2 regions of the Clostridium sp. CM038 genome follow, and region 2 is predicted to be linked to the other one. Evidence: a T-box and tRNA genes for the amino acid it is inferred to sense, from the RefSeq annotation. Region 2 holds a T-box; the other holds one or more tRNA genes.
The links. The T-box of region 2 lies ahead of thrS (threonine--tRNA ligase). A T-box ahead of a tRNA ligase gene usually reads a tRNA of that ligase, here a tRNA-Thr.

Region 1 (10,613 bases), 1.8 Mb from region 2:
TAACCCCGCTATACACCCAGAAGCTAGCGCAAGCACTGAGCCTAAAATAGGAGAAATTCCACTTTTTAAGGTTACAGCTATTATTGCTGCCCCTAAGGAAAAACTTCCATCAGCAGATAAGTCCGGAAAGTCCAAAATTTTATAGCTTATATACACCCCCAATACCATGATTGATAAAATTAAGCTTTGTACTAATATTCCTGTTGCGACTTCCATCAAAATCCTCCTTTGTAAAATTAAGAAAAGATATTTAAAATACAAAAAAAAGCCACATAGAATATCTATGTGACTTTTTTCATATAACTTATGAAAAACTTATAATCATAGTCAACATAGATACAAATCATTTGATGCAAGCATCAATGGACCTGTACCTATGTTTAATTTTTAGGTACAAATCCTATGTAAATTGGCGACTAAAGACAAATTGTATTTTTTGATTTAATAAGTTTTTCATAATTAATCTCTCCTTAAAAAAATATTATATTTATAATACCATTCTTATCTTTAATAATCAAGAATATTTTTTCGTTAAAACTATTTTATTATTTCGGTTTTATAGGGTGTACAACCTTATGCAAATATAAATAATATAATTTATTTTATTTGTAAGAATTTATTTAATCTTGTATAATATTATAATGAGACAAGAAGGCCTACTCAAATATTAAATGCTTCTAGTTTTTTTATTTAAGAGACTAGTTTAGAAAAAAATAAAGGGTTACTTTTTATAATTGTGATATTTATGTTAATGTAGTAGGGCGACTAAATTTAGATGGGACTTCTGGAGAGTTAGGGCTTGGTATTGTCTAGCGTGAAAAGTAAGGAAATAAAGCTCGACAAACAATTATTGTATAAGTGCGAAAAGAAAATTAATGCTAAGGATATTAATATTATAGGGACGGCTTCATTAAAAGATATTATAAGATTTTTTAATGGCACTATTTATTAAGTAGGGAGAAAAAGATGAGAGAAGAAAAAAGCAAGGAACTTATGAATATATTAAAAAGAATGGCCCCTGGAACGACGCTTAGGGAAGGACTTGAAAATATCTTAAGAGCTAAAACGGGAGGGCTTATTGTTTTAGGAGACAGTAAGGAAATATTAGACATCGTAGATGGCGGATTTCGAATAAATGCGGACTATAGCCCTGCTTATGTATATGAACTAGCAAAGATGGATGGAGCCATAGTAATAAGCAGTGATTTGAAAAAAATATTATATGCTAATACTCAGCTCATGCCAAGCCCTACAATACCCACTTTTGAAACAGGGACAAGGCATAGGACAGCTCAAAGAATAGCTAAGCAGACTGGGTATGCTGTTGTTGCAATATCACAAAGAAGAACCATCATAACTGTATACAAAGATGATATAAAATATGTTTTAAGAGATAGTAGTATTATTTTAGCGAAGGCAAATCAAGCTATTCAGACATTAGAAAAGTATGTTTCAGTTCTTGAGCGAGTAGTAAGTAATCTAAATCTTTTAGAATTTCAAGATTTAGCAACCTTGTTTGATGTAATATCAGCAATACAAAGAACAGAAATGGTTATGAGGATAGTTGGTGAAATTGAAAGGCATATATGTGAACTAGGGAATGAGGGCAGACTAATTTCAATGCAACTAAATGAGTTAATTAGAAGTGTTGAGGAGGATGGGATACTCTTAATAAGGGATTATTGTCAAAGTGGTATGGATTATACGCAAATATATAGCCAAATAGAAAATATGAGTTCTGAAGAGCTCATGGATTTAGATTTTATTTCTAGGATTATTGGATATATAGGTGTTCCGTTAGTAGATACTCTAATTTCTCCAAGAGGATATAGAATGCTTGGTAAGATACCTAGAATACCTGTAAATGTTATAGAAAATTTAGTTAAGCACTTTAGAGAATTAAAAACTACAATGGAAGCTTCTTATCAACAACTTGATAGCGTAGAAGGTATTGGGGAAGCAAGGGCTAAAGCTATTAAAAATGGGTTAAGAAGGTTAAAAGAGCAATTTATGTTAGATAAGCAAATATAGCATAAAATAAGTTTTAACTTATTTTATGCTATATTTACTAACGCATAGTATATTTACCTAAGGTACTTATTTTGTTATACTCTTTTAAAAGAATATCATATAAGTTTAAGTCTACAAGATTACATAAAGAAGCAATATAAAAAAGGTTGTTTCCTAATTCTTTTTCTAAGACTTCTCTACAGTTTTCACAAAGATTACCTAGCATGTGGGTATCAAGTGAAGCACTAAGAGTATCCAAATCTAAATCATCTATATCAGCAGGAGTATATTGCTTCTTTGCTTCCACGCCAATACAACCACAATTGGTAACAGACTTTGCAACAGCTCTGTTAACTCTAGCCTGAGACTCTTGAAGTTTGGTGATTATATCCAAAATACTTTTATGTCGTAATAGGGACTCATCCACAGAGTTTTGAAAATTATCAAAAATACAATCTTTCATTAAGTTCAACTCCTTTTAATCATTTAAGTAGCTATACTATCTTTATTATAGGATTTACATTACGTTTTTGTCAATAAATTAAGTACGCATTTAACCTTATGAATATATAATAAAGCAACAGGAGTTTTATTAATAGGGGGCGTGTTATGTTAAATATTGGCCAAAAAATATTTGTAGCATATTATGGTGCTGGGTATGTACAGAATATAAACAGTGAAGAATTGTATAATATAAAATGTAAATATATAAATATATATCTTTTATTAGATAATATGAATTTTATGATTCCGATAGATAAAATAGAGAAACATAAAATAAGAAACATTTCAAATAAAGTAGAATTAGAAACAGTTTTAAATACAATATCAAATAGGTCCAATTGTATAGAAAGTAATTGGAATAATAGATATAGATTTAACAAGAAAAAAATCCAAAGTGGTAATGCTCTAAAAATGTGCGAGGTACTTAGGGATTTATATTATTTAAAGAAGAAAGATATGCTTCCACCGGGTGAGTTAAAGATTCTAGAAAGAGTTGAAGGGATGGTAGCCAGTGAAATAATGTTAGTGTTTGAACTTAATATGGAACAAGCGTTAAACAAAATAAGGGATTTCGTTTAACAAATTGTTAATTCTAGGGTGCATTTTATTGAAATGCACAACTTTATAGTATATATTAGATAATAACAGGATATAAATCCAAATAAGTGTTAATAATTTAGAAGGAGGTGAAATTTTTTGTTAAAAAAAATTTTGAGAGGACTTTTTACAATCATAGGACTAATTTTGGGGTACTTAATAGGAGATATGCTTCTAAGCACAAGCTATTTAGGTGGGCTTAATTATTTAAAAAATGGTACAATTCAAGGAATAATATTCATTATTTTTTCTACTTTAATTTTTGGAGTTATTTTATTTCTAATATCTCCTATAATCGTATCTTTTATAATGAAGTTTATGGATCATGTGGAGAAAAGCACACAAAAAATGCCGACTTCTCAAATTATTTTTGGTACAGGAGGGGCAATAATAGGGCTTGTAATAGCATCTTTGTTTGCGGGATTATTTAAGTACCAATCTCTTATATGGAATATTATTGCAGTTATTTTTACTGTTATAATGGCAGCTTTAGGAGCAGATATTTGCGCTAGAAAAAGAGATGAAATATTATCCTTCTTTACAAGCATTAAAAGGAAAGATGGATTCAAAGATAAGAAAATCAAAGGATTTACTAATGAAAATCCTAAGGTGCTAGATACATCAGTAATAATTGATGGTAGAATATTTGATATTTGTCAAACGGGTTTTGTTGAAGGGCCACTAGTAATACCAACTTTCGTATTGGAGGAGCTTAGGCATATAGCTGATTCATCAGATGGGCTTAAAAGGAATAGAGGCAGAAGAGGATTAGATATACTAAACAAAATTCAAAAGGAATTAAATATAGAAGTTGAAATTTGGGAGAAAGACTTTCCCAATATTGCAGAAGTAGATAGCAAACTTCTTAAGTTAGCTCAAGTTTTGAATGGTAAAGTAATTACTAACGATTTTAATCTTAACAAGGTAGCTGAATTCCAAGGAGTTCCAGTTTTAAATATTAATGAACTTGCAAATGCAGTAAAGCCAGTAGTTCTACCAGGGGAAGAAATGAAAATTCAAGTGATGAAAGATGGAAAAGAATCGGGCCAAGGGATAGCTTATTTAGATGATGGCACAATGATTGTTGTTGAAGGTGGAAGACGATATATTGGTGAAAATATAGTTGTTATTGTAACATCAGTACTTCAGACGGCAGCAGGTAGAATGATTTTTGCTAAAAATAAGGATTCTTTGGTAAAAAGTTAGTCATATTGTGTGAGTAACTTTTTTATAAGTAAAAACGGTGCTATTGTACTTATTAATGATGGGTCTAGAACATTTATAAACGAATATGTTATAAGCCATTAGTGACAACTTAGATGATGGTTTTACTATTGACAGTAGCATATTTAATGTGTATATTGATTAATAACTATAAAAAATATTAAATCTAAATTAAATAGTAGGTTGAGAGACTTTCAAAGTTTTTAACCCGTTTCGGAGCTGTAGCAAAACTACCGGTAGCATAACCGTTAAAAAATGAGTACAAATTTAGGTGGTACCGTGATAAAGCTCGCCCTAAAACAGGGTGAGCTTTATTATTTTTTTGATGTTTTTTATTTTAAATGTGTATCATGTAAATAATAAATTCAAGGATAAAAGATATAAGCGGTAAAGATGGGCAGGACCTTAGTAAGTACATTGATATAGAAATACCTATAACGATAAAAAGTAGTAGCCGTGTTATAAGCCACCATACAATGGCTACTACCTTTTATCATAGAAATGTCTAATAATTAAAAAGGAGAATAAGCATGGAATTTAATATGCTAAAGGGTAAATTTACAGTAGAACAAGTTAAACAGATAAATCCACTAGTGCTTGCATTAGTTGGAGATGCAGTTTATGAGGTATTTATTAGAACCTATCTTGTGGAAAAAAATAGAAATATGAATGTTCATAAAATTCATATTAAAACAGTTGAACATGTAAAAGCACATGCACAAAGTGAGTATATGAAATTCTTTATAGAAAATTTAAATGAAGAAGAGCTCAGTATATTTAAAAGAGCTAGAAACTCTAAAAGTGGCACAACACCTAAAAATGGAGATTTAAATGAATATAAATGGGCTACGGGGTTTGAAGCTTTAGTGGGATTTCTATATTTAAGTGAAAAGAATGAAAGACTAAACTATATTTTCGAGAAGATTATAAACCACGATTTGGGGGCTGAGTAATTGTGCTTAAGGTTAAATTAATTGAACATACGCCTAATCCAGAAAAAATTATAGCAGCGGCAGCTAAACTTTGTTATAGTCAAGTTGGGGTTGATGAAATACTAGAAGATTTGAATGAACAAAAAACACAAAAGTTGTTAGATATGTTAATGACTTATGGCCATCATTCGCCAATAGAACATGTGAGCTTTACTTTTGCAATTGAGGGCATATCTAGAAGTTTGACCCATCAATTAGTGAGACATAGGGTGGCATCATATTCTCAACAGAGTCAGAGATATGTAAAGCTTGAACAATTTGAATATATAATTCCTCCCAATATTGAAAAAGATGAAGAAGCAAAAATAATATTCATAGAATCTATGAAGCGCATTCAAGAGGAGTATAATCAGTTAGTAGAGATATTGTGTAGAAATGAATTGGCTAATCTTTTAAAAGAATATTTAAAGGATGAAAAATTAATAAATACTGAAGAAATTGAGAAAAAACAATATACAATTATTAAGGGCAAAGCTGAGAAAAAGGCTATCGAAGATGCGAGATATGTATTTCCAAATGCTTGTGAAACTAAAATGATAGTTACTATGAATGCTAGAGAATTAATTCATTTCTTTAATCAGAGATGTTGTACTAGAGCTCAATGGGAAATACGTCAAATGGCAAAAACAATGCTGATGCAAGCGAGGATTGTAGCACCTGTACTTTTTAAATATGCAGGGCCAAGTTGTGTTAGTGGACCATGCCCTGAAGGCGGTATGAGTTGTGGAAAAATGATGGAAATAAGAAAAGAATATGAAGTTAAATAGATAAAGAGAGAGGTATTTGAAATGAGCGATAATAAAAAATATCAAGGAAATAGTGGATTTGGAAGTAGTAGGGAAGAGAAAACTGGAACAGGGTCTAAAAGGGTTAGGACGAGCGAAAAAGGTGCGAAAGAAAGTAGAGGGTTTTCAAGTAGTAAATATGATAAAGGTGGAGCGTCTTCCAGAAGATTTAGAGGTGACGAGCAGGGTACAAAAGAAAGTAGAGAAGATAAAGGCAGAGTAGGTAATAAAAGAAACAAACAAAGTGAAGAGAATGCACCAGAAAACAAAAAATTTGCTAGGGAAAGAACTGAAATAAGCCCTAAGAATAGCAATGTTAATAAAGAAGTTGAGACTAAAATCATTAGAGAGGATTTAGTTGAAGGAAGAAATACAGTTATAGAAGCGCTAAAATCAGATAGAACCATAGAGTACATTCTTATTGCCAAAGGTGATATGGTAGGATCTATAAGCGTGGTACTAGCATTAGCCAAAGAAAAAGGAATTGTTACGAAAGAAGTAGATAGAAGAAAACTAGATGAAATATCACAAACTTCATCACATCAAGGAGTTATTGCTATAGTAACACCTTACAAATATTTTCAATTAAATGACATATTTGAATATGCGCGAGAAAGAGGAGAAAAGCCTTTTATAATTATACTAGATGAAATTGAAGATCCACATAACTTTGGGTCTATCATAAGAACTGCAGAGGTATGCGGAGCTCACGGAATAATTATACCTAAGAGAAAAAATGTGGGAGTTACACCAACAGTGTATAAAACATCAGCTGGTGCAATTGAACATATGAAAATAGTAAAAGTAACTAATATAAATGCAACTATTGAAGAAATAAAAGGGCTCGGAGTATGGGTTTATGGTGCGGATATGGATGCCGAAAATTATGTTTTTAATACTGATTTAACTGGTGCGGTAGCCCTTGTTATTGGAAGTGAGGGTAGAGGCATTTCTAAACTTACAAAAGAAAAATGTGATGTTCTAGTAAAAATACCCATGGCAGGGAAAATAACATCTTTAAATGCATCGGTTGCAGGTGGTATAATAATGTATGAAATTATGAAGCAAAAGATTAAATGAGGTAAAAAGTGAAAACAGTTTTTGTTGATGGGTATAATGTTATAAATAGCTGGCCAAATCTTAAAAAGATTAAAGATTTTAGTTACGAATCTTCACGCCTGCAGCTTATTGACACTCTTCAAAATCACTCGGGATTTAAAGGGTATAAAATATTTATAGTTTTTGATGCACAAATGGTTAAAGGTAGCCTTCAAAAAAAAGAAAGACAAGGAAATTTAGTTGTGATTTTTACAAAAGAGGGCGAAACGGCAGATGATTATATTGAGAGAATGGTCAATAATATAGGACGAAAATCCGAAGTCTGCGTTGTCACGTCAGACTCGCTAGAGCAGCAAGTTACCTTTCAAAGAGGGGCCACTCGAATGTCTTCCATTGAATTTTATCACGAAGTAATTAGTACACAAAAAGAGATTCAAATAAATATCGAAAAAAGGCATTTAGGAAAAAGAAATTGGTTAGAAGAGAGAATAGATGAAAAAACATTAAAAAAACTTGAAAAAATACGCAGGAGCCATTGAATTTTCTTGACTATAGAAATTGCACTAAGGTATAATCATCTATATGACACATGTTTGGTGTGGAGGGGATATTTGTTGGAAAAAATCATTAGAGCTAGTATGGATACTTCATGCTTTGAAGAAAGATTGGATGAAGAAGTAGTCATTGAAGCACAAAATGGAAATGTTAGAGCACAAGAATATTTAATTAATAAATACAGGAATTTTATTAAAGCCAAGGCTAAGTCGTATTTTTTGATTGGGGCTGATAAAGAAGATATTTATCAAGAAGGAATGATAGGTCTCTATAAGGCCATTAGAGATTTTAAGGCAGATAGATTATCTTCTTTTAGGGCTTTCGCAGAAATTTGTGTTACAAGACAGATAATTACAGCAATAAAAACAGCTACTCGCCAAAAACACATTCCCCTTAATACATATATATCTTTAAATAAGCCAATATATGACGAGGAATCAGACAGAACATTATTGGATGTGTTATCAGGTGCTAAAATTACTGATCCCGAAGAGCTAGTTATAAGCCGTGAAGAAGTAATAAGCATTCAAAATGAAATTGGGGAAGTTCTTTCAGAACTAGAGATGGAAGTGTTGATGTCATACTTAGATGGTAAATCTTATCAAGAGATTGCTTGTGATTTAGATAGGCATGCAAAGTCTATTGATAATGCGCTACAAAGAGTAAAAAGAAAATTAGAAAAATGTCTAAGCAAAAGGTGAAAATACATTGACAAAAAAATAAACAGTAGTATAATCAATAATTGGTGTATAGCTTTAAGTTGTACGTCGGCGGGAGTAGCTCAGTGGTAGAGCACCAGCTTCCCAAGCTGGGTGTCGCGGGTTCGATACCCGTTTCCCGCTCCAAAATTTAATGCCCATATAGCTCAGTCGGCAGAGCGTCACCTTGGTAAGGTGGAGGTCACCGGTTCAATTCCGGTTATGGGCTCCATAACTATTAAATCCGTACAATACACTAGGATGAGTTTACTTGCACAAAAGTGTAATTATTTATATTGAGGAGGAATACAAAATGGCAAAGGCAAAGTTTGAAAGAAGCAAACCACACGTAAACATTGGAACAATAGGGCACGTAGATCACGGCAAGACAACATTAACAGCTGCAATAACAGCAGTACTCGCAACTAAAGGTTTAGCAGAAGTATCTAGGTTTGACCAAATTGACAAAGCACCTGAGGAAAGAGAAAGAGGAATTACAATAAATACATCACATGTTGAGTATGAAACAGATAATAGACATTATGCACATGTTGATTGCCCAGGACATGCAGATTATGTAAAGAACATGATCACAGGCGCAGCACAAATGGATGGAGCAATTCTAGTTGTTAGTGCAGCAGATGGCCCAATGCCTCAAACAAGAGAGCATATACTATTAGCAAGCAGAGTTGGAGTAGGATATATAGTAGTATTCTTAAACAAAGCAGATATGGTAGATGATCCAGAATTATTAGAACTTGTTGAAATGGAAGTAAGAGAATTATTAAGTGAGTATGACTTCCCTGGTGACGACATTCCAGTAGTAACAGGATCAGCATTAAAAGCATTAGAAAATCCAACTGATGAAGAAGCATCAAAATGCATAGCTGAATTAATGGAAGCAGTAGATAGCTACATTCCAACACCAACGAGAGCAACAGATAAAGCATTCTTAATGCCAGTAGAAGATGTATTCACAATCACAGGTAGAGGAACAGTTGCTACAGGAAGAGTTGAAGCTGGGATACTTAAGGTTGGAGAAGAAGTAGAAATCGTAGGACTTAGCGAAGATAAAAGAAAAGTTGTATGTACAGGAGTTGAAATGTTCAGAAAACTTTTAGATCAAGCAATGGCCGGAGACAACATCGGAGCATTACTAAGAGGAGTACAAAGAACAGATATTCAAAGAGGTCAAGTACTTTCTAAGCCAGGTTCAATACATCCACATGATAAATTTGTAGGTCAAGTATATGTACTTAAAAAAGAAGAAGGCGGAAGACATACTCCATTCTTCGACGGATATAGACCACAATTTTATTTCAGAACAACTGATGTAACTGGATCAATAAAATTACCAGACGGAATGGAAATGGTAATGCCAGGAGATCACATAGACATGAATGTTGAACTAATCACTCAAGTAGCAATGGATGAGGGATTAAGATTCGCAATCAGAGAAGGTGGAAGAACAGTAGGTTCAGGAGTTGTTACTTCAATAGTTAAATAATACAAACAAAAAAATGCATTATGAATTAGAAGAAAGAAAATTGTTTAATAAAAAAACACCTTGAACTAATTCATTGACATATGTATTAAATTGTGATAACTTATTTAAGTATAACAAAAATGCTAAAGATAGCTTAGCGCTTAATAAGTATGAGCTTTCTTAAATAGATGGAAAACCGGGAGGTGTAGATTGTGAGAGTAAAAGTAACTTTAGCTTGTACTGATTGCAAACAGAGAAATTACAATACAATGAAAAACAAAAAAAATAACCCAGACAGAATAGAAATGAAGAAATACTGTAAGTTCTGCCACAAACATACACTTCATAAAGAAACAAAATAATACAGCATTAAACACAAAACAGTAGGGATGTGAATAAAATGGCTGTTACTGGGAATGTTAAAGTAAAGGAAAAATCAAACCAAAAAGGTATAGTGAAGTTTTTCAATGAACTTAAGGCAGAGGCGAAAAGAATAACTTGGCCTTCAAAACAAGATGTTAAAAAGGCAACTTTTGCAGTGACAAGTTTTTGTTTTATTTTTGTGATTTTAATAGGTTTGTTGGATTATGGTTTTAAGAACCTCTATAAACTAATCTTTAAATAAGGTAAAGGAAGGAGGTAGGGGGACGGAATACTCCACCCCTTGAGCTATGGCAGATAAAGCTAAATGGTATGTTGTACA
Region 2 (10,613 bases):
CAATTGCAGTGGGGATATACTTGATAACCACAAGTGTGTTCAACTTTTTAGAAGAGCTTGTTTTTAGAATATATATGAGAAATTTAAAAACTGAAAATTAATAAATGTTAGAAAAAATCCTGCTAATTTATTTTATTAGCAGGATTTTTTAAATTTAACAGTCACAGTAGAAGACTTATTTCACAATTCCCTTCATAATATATAGTAAAAGTAAAACATTGCTCTCCATTTATCGTATATATTATTCGCTCTTTTTTATCAATTCTATTTATCTTATCCCTATTTACTATAAAATAGCGACTTGAGGTGTTGTATTTTGATACTTAGTAAAATTAAAAGTATTCTCAGTATTAAAAAAAAGCACATTGTGTGCATGATATTAATTTTAGTTATTTTCATTTCTTTGAGTGCACTGTTTGTCTTTCATAAAACAAATAGTACACTGTCAAAGAACTCACTAAATTTAAGCAAAGGCGAATGGATAGTTATAACAGTTTGCAATTCTCAAAATAAAAGCGATTTATGGATGCTAAATACTAAGACACAAATAAAGCAAAAAATATTAAACAATAGAGATGTAGTAGTAACCGGTAAAGTTAATACTAAAGGAGATATCTTACTTTATTCTGACGCCATCGGAACCAACCCATGGGATGTATTTAGGCTTAATATGTCTACCAAAGAAACATATCAAATTACTAATGATCCCTTAGGTCAATTTAACGTAAACTTTGGTGATGAAAAGGGAAATATAATTTTTGCGAAAAGTGGAGATAAAAACTCTCCTGTGCCCAAAATATCAAAAATAGATGTTGATAAAAAATATGGGAAAACTTTAGAATTTGGTTCTGATATTGCTGTACAAGATTTTTATATATATAAAAATAAGATTATTGCACTAACATTTTCTTATAATGAATTTATAACAAAGAGGTTTGAGGAACAAAATGAATCTTCGAAAATAAAGTACACTATTATGGAAATGAATACAAATGGCGGTGAAAAAAAAGAGTTGGCTAAGATAAATGCTGTGAGATTAGATTCAATTTCTTTATCAAAATCAGGCAACTTTATAATTTTAGGAGGAGCAGGCGTAAAAAACACTGAAAGAGGATTTTATAAGTTAGTTGTAAATGGAAATAAAGTAAGTAGCTTACTAACTCAAGAACAGCTAAAAAAAACAAATAAGATTATTGAAATTTCTCAACCATATATAGCCTGTCTCAGCTCTAATGAGAAAAGTATTTACTTTGTTGCAGTTCCCAGTGGGGCGCATGAAGCAAACTTCATGGGGCTAACAACTTATCCTAACAGCTTGTATTGTTATAACCTGAAAGAAAATAAGTTAAGTGAGGTTTTTAAAGTACCAGGTACATTTATCCCTTCGATATCTTTTACCTATCAATGAAACTGCAGTCATGGAACAGCAAATCACTAATAAGGCTACACTCCTTTAAATTATCTTAAAGGAATGTAGCCTTATTATATTGAATAGAATGTTTTTTATTTTAAAAATAACCGAAATGGTATAATTAAATTTCATGTTTTTTACAATTAATCATCTAGCCTTTTACTATCGATTTCCTGTATGATTCTTGAAATAAAGTCCTCAAGTAAGCAATTGCCCTCATCACCATTCTTTCTACTTCTAAGGGATATACTCGCTGAGTTTTCTTCTTTTTCACCAATAACAATAATATATGGCAACCTCTCGTTTCGAGCATCTCTAATTTTATATCCTATTTTTTCTGCTCTACCATCTAAACTAACTCTGATATTATTTTCTTCCAGTTTATTTACTACATCTTTTGCATAATCATTATACTGCTCCGATATAGGCAGTACTTTAACTTGTACAGGTGATATCCATGTTGGGAACTTGCCTGCAAAATGTTCTATCAAAATGCCAATAAATCTTTCTATACTACCAAAAATTACTCTGTGTATAACAATTGGTCTGTGCTTTTCTCCATCACTGCCAATATATTGAAGGTCAAATCTTTGTGGTAGCTGTAAATCTAGTTGTATAGTTCCACATTGCCATTCCCGTCCTATGCTATCTTGCAAGTGAAAGTCAATTTTAGGTCCGTAGAATGCCCCGTCTCCTTCATTTATCTTAAAATCCATGTTCATTTCCGTGAGAGCGCCCTGAAGTGAGCTTTCTGCTAATTGCCACTCTTCATCACTTCCCATAGAATTTTCAGGTCTTGTTGAAAGCTCTACTCTATATTTAAACCCTAACCTTCCATAAACCTCATTTATAAGTTTAACTACACCCTTTATTTCTTCTTTTATCTGCTCTGACAACATGAATATGTGAGCATCATCCTGTGTAAATGCTCTAACTCTCATAAGTCCGTGCAAAGCTCCAGATAGTTCATGTCTGTGCACTTTACCTAGTTCTCCCGCTCTTATTGGTAGATCCCTGTAAGAGTGAGTTTCTGATTTATATACAAGCATTCCTCCCGGGCAGTTCATTGGTTTTATAGCGAATTCTTCTTCATCTATATTGACTGTATACATGTTCTCTTTATAGTGAGACCAATGCCCAGATGTTTCCCAAAGTTCTTTGTTTAACACCATAGGAGTTTCTATCTCAACATAACCTGCCTTCTTATGAATTTCTCTCCAGTACTCAATTAATTTGTTTTTTAAAACTACACCATTAGGGAGAAAGAATGGAAATCCTGGTCCCTCATCCATTAAAGCAAATAATTTTAGCTCTTTCCCAAGTTTTCTATGATCCCTTTTCTTCGCTTCTTCAAGCATATTCAAATATTCATCAAGTTCACTTTTCCTTGCAAATGCCGTTCCATATATTCTTTGAAGCATTTTATTTTTTTCGCTGCCTCTCCAGTAAGCTCCTGCAACTGATAATAGCTTAAAGGCTTTTACCTTTGAAGTTGATAGTACATGAGGTCCTGCACAGAGTTCTATAAAATCTCCTTGCTTAAAGAAAACTAGTTCTTCATCCTCTGGCAAATCATTAATAAGTTCTATTTTATAAATCTCATCCTTATCTTTCATAAGTTTTAAAGCTTCTTCTCGAGAAATAACTGATCTCTCGAGTCTTAAATCTTCCTTAACTATTTTTCTCATTTCTTCTTCAATTTTCTCAAGTATAGCCATAGTAAAGGGTTCTTCCACATCAAAGTCATAATAAAACCCATTATCTATTGCAGGACCTATAGCCAATTTAGCATTTGGATACAATCTCTTTACTGCCTGAGCGAGTATATGGGATGTGGTGTGTCTAAGCGCCCTTTTTCCTTCTTCTTCATTAGAATTTATTACACTTCCATCTTTTATTACAACCTTTAACATAAATATTCCTCCTTCAAAAAATAATAAACCCGTCCCAAAATAAGGGACGAGTTTTATCGCGATTCCACCCAAATTACAGAAGGCTTAGTTTAAACTCACCTCTGTCACTCAATACCACTAACGCCGGTTTGCGGAATTACCTACTTAAGTTCAGTAATCAACTCAGAGGTGGTTTTCAATATTACTTATTCAAGAAACTTTTCAGCCGGTGAGTTTCTCTCTCTTTGAACAGTATACTATTTACTTTTCCTCTTCACAGTTTTTAATTTAAAACTATTGTATTCCAACCTATTCCAATTGTCAATATGTGTTCTAATTATTATAATATGTCTATTCCACATATAAGTGATTATTTATATATTATATCCTAAAATTTCAACAACATTCTTGCAAATGACTTGATTGAAAAATATTTATTGGATGAAACATGGTGTACAGTTCAAACATGGGTACAATTTTATTTAGAAATTTATTTTAATATTTCATTGACAATATTTTCACTATGAAATATACTTTAATAAAGAACGCAAACGTTTGCACATGTTTAATATAAAAATACAATTGCGTATTGAAATTTTTATAAATACATATTCATTAAATCAATATTGGAGGTAATTGGACTATGGTTAAGAACAAATCAAAAATAATTTCATTCGATTTTTGGCAAAAATTTGGTAAGGCATTATTAGTGGTGGTCGCAGTTATGCCAGCAGGTGGACTAATGATTTCATTAGGATCAGTTATAGGAATAGCAGCACCTAATTCTTCATTTGTGCAAACGTTATCGCAAGTTGTGGGAGGTATAGGATGGGGGCTAATAGTTAATTTAGGGCTATTATTTGCTGTAGCTATCGGTGGTTCTTGGGCTAAAGAGCGTGCTGGTGGAGCATTTGCAGCACTCATTGCATATATTTTAATAAATAAAATTACTGGTAATGTATTTAATATTACCAATGAGATGCTCACGGATGCTCATGCAACAGTAACTTCCTTAACAGGTCAGCACCTTTTGGTTAAAGATTACTTTATTTCTGTTCTTGGATCCCCAGCATTGAATATGGGAGTATTTGTTGGTATTATATCAGGTTTTCTTGGAGCAGTTTTATTTAATAAGTATTATAACTATAATAAATTACCAAATGCACTTGCATTCTTTAATGGTAAACGATTTGTACCATTCGTTGTTATCGCAGGCTCCAGCGTTGTTGCACTTTTATTTGTAATAGTTTGGCCATTTGCTCAATCAGTTATAAATGGATTTGGCAAATGGATTGCAACATCACAAAATACTGCACCATTTATTTCACCCTTTATATATGGTACGCTTGAGCGTCTATTACTACCTTTTGGACTTCATCATATGATTACAATACCAATAAATTATACAGATCTTGGTGGAGCATATAAAGTATTAACTGGAGCTAATGCAGGTAGTCTTATACTTGGACAAGATCCGCTTTGGCTTGCATGGGTTACTGACTTAGGTAACTTAAAAGCCGCTGGAGATATGAGTGCATATAATAACTTACTTGCAACAATTCATCCAGCACGTTTTAAAGTTGGCCAAATGATTGGCGGAGCTGGCTCCTTAATGGGTGTTGCACTTGCTATGTATAAAAGTGTACCAAATGAAAAACGATCAAAATATAAATCAGTATTTTTTTCAGCAGCCATTGCAGTTTTCTTAACAGGTGTTACTGAACCATTAGAATTCATGTTTATGTTTGTTTCACCAATATTATATGGTACTTATGCAGTTATGCAAGGCTTTGCATTTATGTGCGCGGACATATTTAATCTGCGAGTTCACAGTTTTGGTGTTATAGAGCTTGTAGCACGTATACCGATGATTGTAAAAGCAGGGATTATAGGTGATCTTATAAGATATGTACTGGTGACCGTCGTATTTTTCTGCATAAATTATGTTGTATCTAAATTTATGATCAAGAAATTTAATATAGCAACTCCAGGCCGTAACGGAAATGAAATTGATATGGAGGAAAATTCAATTGATTCTACTGTAAATCAAAAAGTTGAGGCTAGTAAAAAAGGAAGTCAAGCCGCAACCATTATTGAATTACTTGGAGGGAACGAAAATATTGTAGATGTGGACGCATGTATGACCCGTCTTCGTGTAACAGTAAAAGATAATTTATTAGTTGCCGAAGAAAATGAATGGAAAAAAAATAAGGCTTTAGCCTTAATAATTAAAGGTAAAGGGATACAGGCTATATATGGACCAAAGGCAGATGTTTTAAAATCGGATATTATAGATATATTAGGAGTCTAAAATGAAATTATTAACTTTAAATTGTCATTCTTGGATGGAAGAAAGCCCAAAAGAAAAGATGAGCATTATTGCAAATACTATAAAAGAAAAAAATTTTGATGTAATTGCCCTGCAAGAAGTAAATCAATCTATAAAGGAAAATATAGCCTTTAATAACATAAAACAAGATAATTTTGCTTTAGTTTTATTAAAAGAATTAGAGAACTTAGGATGCAAAGAATACTCAATGCTGTGGGATTTTTCTCATATAGGTTATGGAATATATGAAGAAGGGGTAAGTATTATAACTAAACATAAAATAATAGAAGAAGATTCTTACTCATTTTTCATAAGCAACAGCAAGGACTTGGATTTTTGGAAAACTAGAAAGGTCGTAAAAGCTTCAATTAGAATAAATAACGAAATTATAGATTTCTACTCTTGTCATTTAGGCTGGTGGCAAGATGAAGAAGAACCGTTCAGTCATCAAGTAGATAAGTTACTTAATAATATGAAAAATGACAGATTAACATTCTTTATGGGAGATTTTAATAATAACGCTTTTGCATCAAATGAAGGCTATGATTATTTAATGAAAAAAGGAATAAAGGATACTTATACCCTCTCTAAGGAAAAAGATTGTGGTATAACTGTAAAAGGTAAAATAGATGGATGGGATTTAAATAAAAATGATTTAAGGCTGGATCTAATTTTAACAAATAAATGTGTAGATGTTAAATATTCTAAAGTAATATTTAATGGCAAAAACGACTTCGTGGTGTCAGACCATTATGGAGTAGAAATAGATACAAGTTTGGGGTTATTCCCCTAAAACGGAAGGGTTTTGAGTATGCTAAATTATTCAATAGTAAAGTGTAAAAACACACAAGAGATAATACTTGAAAACGGAATAATAAAGGTAATTATAGTCCCAGAGCAGGGTGGTAGGATTTTAGAGTTTTCAACAGAAAATTTAAATGTGTTATATAGAAATGCGAATCTTATAGGAATTAAAGGTGATATAAAAGCTGAATATATTCCAGAAAACTGGCTTAATTTTGGAGGATATAAAGGTTGGCCTGCTCCACAAACAAAATGGGCATGGCCTCCAATATTTGATATTGATCTAAATGTTTTTGAATACGACATAGCTAAGTTAGAAAATTCATTAGTAGTCACATTAAGTAGTCCTATATCAAACATTGTTGGTCTTAAATTTATAAGGGAAATATTATTTGAAGATAAATGTAATCATATAACTATAAAGGAAACCATAGTTAACTTAAATGAAGAACCAGTACAATGGGCAGTTTGGGGTAATACCCAAGCATTATCTCCTGGATATATAGATATAAAACTAAACTCTGACGTATTTATAGGAGGAATAACATTTTATCAAGATTTTGATATACCTTCAAACAATGCTTATTCTTTGAGAAAAGAAGATAGAAAAATTTTAAGATTGAATTGTAACAATGAAGAGAAGTTTAAAGTAGGTGTAGTAACAGATGATGCGATACTAAGATATTATTGCAGTGCATATAAACACAAAACCCTCTTACTTACGCAGAAATTTCAGTATGAAGGACAAGTTGTATATCCACATGGAAGTAATGTTGAAGTTTATGTGGATGATAAGCTAGCCTACACTGAGCTTGAAATTCTTGGAGGTATGAGCAGCATAATGCCAGGTGAAAGTAAAAGTATCCAAATGGTTTGGCAATTAGAATTAGTATAAATAATATAGCTTTTTTAGATATAAGTATTAAAAGTTTATTAATAATAAAAAATGGAGGTAAAAAGCAATGACAAAGATTAAGGCTTGTTTGTTTGATTTAGATGGGGTGATTGTAGATACTGCTAAATATCATTATTTAGCATGGAGAAGACTAGCTAAGGAATTAGGGTTTGATTTTACAAAGGAGCAAAATGAAAGCTTAAAAGGTATAAGTAGAATGGAATCTCTTAAAATACTTTTAAATATAGGAGGTTTAACTTTAACTGAAGCAGAAAAAATGACTCTTGCAGAGAAAAAGAATAATTGGTATCGTGAGTATATTTTAAAGATGACCCCTGATGAAATTTTACCTGGTACAGTGGAATTTTTAGAAGAATTAAAGAATAATGGGATTAAAATTGCACTAGGTTCTGCAAGTAAAAATGCCATGACCATATTAAATAATATAAAATTAGTTAATCACTTTGATGCAATAATCGATGGAACTAAAACAAGCAATGCAAAGCCCGATCCAGAAGTTTTCTTATTGGGTGCAAAGGAACTTGGTGTATCCCCTTCTGAATGTGTAGTTTTCGAAGATGCCAAGGCGGGTATTGAATCCGCAATAAATGCTGGAATGTATAGTGTTGGAATCGGCGATCCACTTGTTTTAAATAAAGCTAATATCGTTGTTTCTTCTTTGAAAGAAATGACATTTGAAAAATTAAATTATTAAACTATTAAATTTATTGTAAAGGAGACTCAATATGAAACAATATTTAAAATTAGATGAATGGAATATTATAGAGGAAGGTTTTAACCAAGATAATCATGAAGTATCTGAAGGAATTTTTAGTATAGGAAATGGGTATATGGGACAAAGAGCTAACTTCGAAGAAACGTACAGCGGAAAGTCTCTTCAGGGAAGTTATATGGCAGGAGTTTACTATCCGGATAAAACAAGAGTTGGCTGGTGGAAAAATGGATACCCAGAATATTTTGCAAAGGTATTAAATTCTACCAATTGGATTGGAATAGATGTTAGTGTTGATGGAGAAACACTAGACCTTGCAAAATGTGAAGTGAAAAATTTTGTGAGAATTTTAAATATGAAAGAAGGATATCTACATAGATGCTTTACCGCAAAGCTTACTAGCGGAAAAGAAGTAAATGTAGATGCAAAGAGATTTGTAAGTATTGCTGCAAAAGAAATAGGAGCAATTAGATATTCAATTACACCAGTTAATTTTGAAGGTACATTGTGTATATCCGCTTACTTAGATGGTGATATAAAAAATGCGGATTCTAATTATGATGAAAAATTTTGGGATGAAATCTCAAAGCAGTGCAATAAAGAACAATCATCTTTAATAGTAAAAACAAAAAAACTTGATTTTTATGTGTGTTCTTCAATGAAACTAGATATTTTTCGAGCAGATAAAAAGGTAGATTTTAATGCAGAATTTATAGAATCAGAAAAATTTGTAGGTAATATAGTTAATTTAAATGTAAAACAAAATGAAGAAATCGTAGTGTATAAGTATGTTTGCAATGTAACTTCAAGAGATTACGCTGTAGAAGAATTATTGGCTGTTAATAGAAAAATTTTAGATAAAGCTTATGGAAGCGGTTTTGAATTATTACTTAAAGATCAAGCAATAGCTTGGGGTGAAAAATGGAAACAAAGCGATATTGTTATTGAAGGAGATGTTTCGGCGCAGCAAGCTATTAGATTTAATATTTTTCAATTGAATCAGACATATTCTGGAGAAGATGATAGATTAAACATAGGCCCAAAGGGTTTTACAGGAGAAAAATATGGTGGAAGTACTTATTGGGATACAGAAGCATATTGCATACCATTTTATTTAAGTACTGCTGATCCAAGTATATCTAGAAATCTTTTGCTTTATAGATATAAGCAATTGGAAAAAGCTAAAGAAAATGCAAGAAAGTTAGGTTTTACAAAAGGTGCTCTATACCCAATGGTTACTATGAATGGAGAAGAGTGTCACAATGAATGGGAAATAACTTTTGAAGAAATTCATAGAAATGGTGCTATAGCATATGGTATATATAATTATGTTAATTATACTGGAGATAAATGTTATTTAGGTCAATATGGATTAGAAGTATTAGTAGAGATCTCAAGATTCTGGGAAGAAAGAGTTAGTTTTGCTTCAAACAAAGGAAAATATGTAATACTTGGAGTTACTGGCCCTAATGAATATGAAAATAATTCAAATAATAACTGGTATACTAATAGAATTGCTGCTTGGACACTAGAATATACTACTTGTGTAATTAATCATTTAAAAAATAATGAACCTGGGAGATATTCAGAGTTAGTAAATAAATTAGGTTTAAAAGAAGCAGAAGTTAGTAAATGGCAAGATATCATTAAAAATATGTATTATCCAGTAGATGAAGAGCTAGGGATATTCATGCAACAAGATGGATATATGGATAAGCAGCAGATTCTTGTAAAAGACTTGGATCGCAAAAATTTACCATTAAATCAAAAATGGTCTTGGGATAGAATTCTTAGATCTTGCTTTATAAAACAAGCAGATGTATTGCAAGGAATATATTTTCTACAAGATAGATATGATTTAGATACCATAAGAAGAAATTTTGAATTTTATGAGTCAAGAACAGTACATGAGTCATCTTTATCTCCTTGTGTGCATACTATCCTTGCTGCAAAATTAGGAAAACATGAAAAAGCTTATGAAATGTATCTTAGAACTGCAAGACTAGATTTAGACAATTACAATAACGATACAAAAGATGGATGTCATATTACTAGTATGGCTGGAACTTGGATGTCCGTAGTTGAAGGCTTTGCTGGGATGAGAGTAAAAGATGGAAAGCTTCTTTTAAATCCTTTTATACCAAAAAATTGGAGTTCATTCTCTTTTAATGTTTTGTTTAGAGAATCATTACTTAAAATAAATATCAAAACACATAAAGTTATTATTACCAGCGAAAATAAGCAACAAATAACTTTATGCGTTAATGGTAAAGATTATACAATAAACGGAAAAATTGAAATTTCCTCTTAAAAATAAAAAACAGAAGGCTATTTTACTTTTAAAAAGTAAAATAGCCTTCTGTTTTCATTTTTTATTGATAAAATTATATTGAAAATCAGATGCGGACATTGGTTTTCCAAAACAAGCAATTAAAAACTTAGTAGTTTAATTAAAGATAAACGTCTCATAAGTGCTACTATGTTATAATAAATACATTGCCGTTTTTCATGGGAGGCTAAATATGATAGGAAAATTACTTTTAAATAGA

Region 1: it has a tRNA-Thr gene. The T-box ahead of thrS (threonine--tRNA ligase) is inferred to sense a tRNA for this amino acid. The anticodon was not compared.

What each region holds. Positions count from the first base shown of each region.
Region 1 covers NZ_CM143651.1:3,754,189-3,764,801, reverse strand. The annotation lists gene ACWJKS_RS17330 (ABC transporter permease) at 1-216, opposite strand, end outside; gene ACWJKS_RS17325 (hypothetical protein) at 800-952, shown strand; gene disA (DNA integrity scanning diadenylate cyclase DisA) at 967-2,031, shown strand; gene ACWJKS_RS17315 (nucleoside triphosphate pyrophosphohydrolase family protein) at 2,069-2,473, opposite strand; gene ACWJKS_RS17310 (CarD family transcriptional regulator) at 2,620-3,093, shown strand; gene ACWJKS_RS17305 (PIN/TRAM domain-containing protein) at 3,211-4,317, shown strand; gene ACWJKS_RS17300 (Mini-ribonuclease 3) at 4,866-5,288, shown strand; gene thyX (FAD-dependent thymidylate synthase) at 5,288-6,094, shown strand; gene rlmB (23S rRNA (guanosine(2251)-2'-O)-methyltransferase RlmB) at 6,407-7,192, shown strand; gene ACWJKS_RS17285 (NYN domain-containing protein) at 7,201-7,710, shown strand; gene sigH (RNA polymerase sporulation sigma factor SigH) at 7,810-8,427, shown strand; tRNA gene ACWJKS_RS17275 (tRNA-Gly) at 8,497-8,571, shown strand; tRNA gene ACWJKS_RS17270 (tRNA-Thr) at 8,581-8,656, shown strand; gene tuf (elongation factor Tu) at 8,738-9,931, shown strand; gene rpmG (50S ribosomal protein L33) at 10,123-10,272, shown strand; gene secE (preprotein translocase subunit SecE) at 10,311-10,535, shown strand; gene nusG (transcription termination/antitermination protein NusG) at 10,582-10,613, shown strand, end outside.
Region 2 covers NZ_CM143651.1:1,384,644-1,395,256, reverse strand. The annotation lists gene ACWJKS_RS06345 (YidC/Oxa1 family membrane protein insertase) at 1-101, shown strand, start outside; gene ACWJKS_RS06340 (hypothetical protein) at 317-1,408, shown strand; gene thrS (threonine--tRNA ligase) at 1,555-3,324, opposite strand; T-box leader at 3,364-3,590, opposite strand; gene ACWJKS_RS06330 (PTS transporter subunit IIBC) at 3,947-5,614, shown strand; gene ACWJKS_RS06325 (endonuclease/exonuclease/phosphatase family protein) at 5,616-6,425, shown strand; gene ACWJKS_RS06320 (DUF4380 domain-containing protein) at 6,444-7,331, shown strand; gene pgmB (beta-phosphoglucomutase) at 7,399-8,046, shown strand; gene ACWJKS_RS06310 (glycoside hydrolase family 65 protein) at 8,078-10,375, shown strand; gene pknB (Stk1 family PASTA domain-containing Ser/Thr kinase) at 10,587-10,613, shown strand, end outside.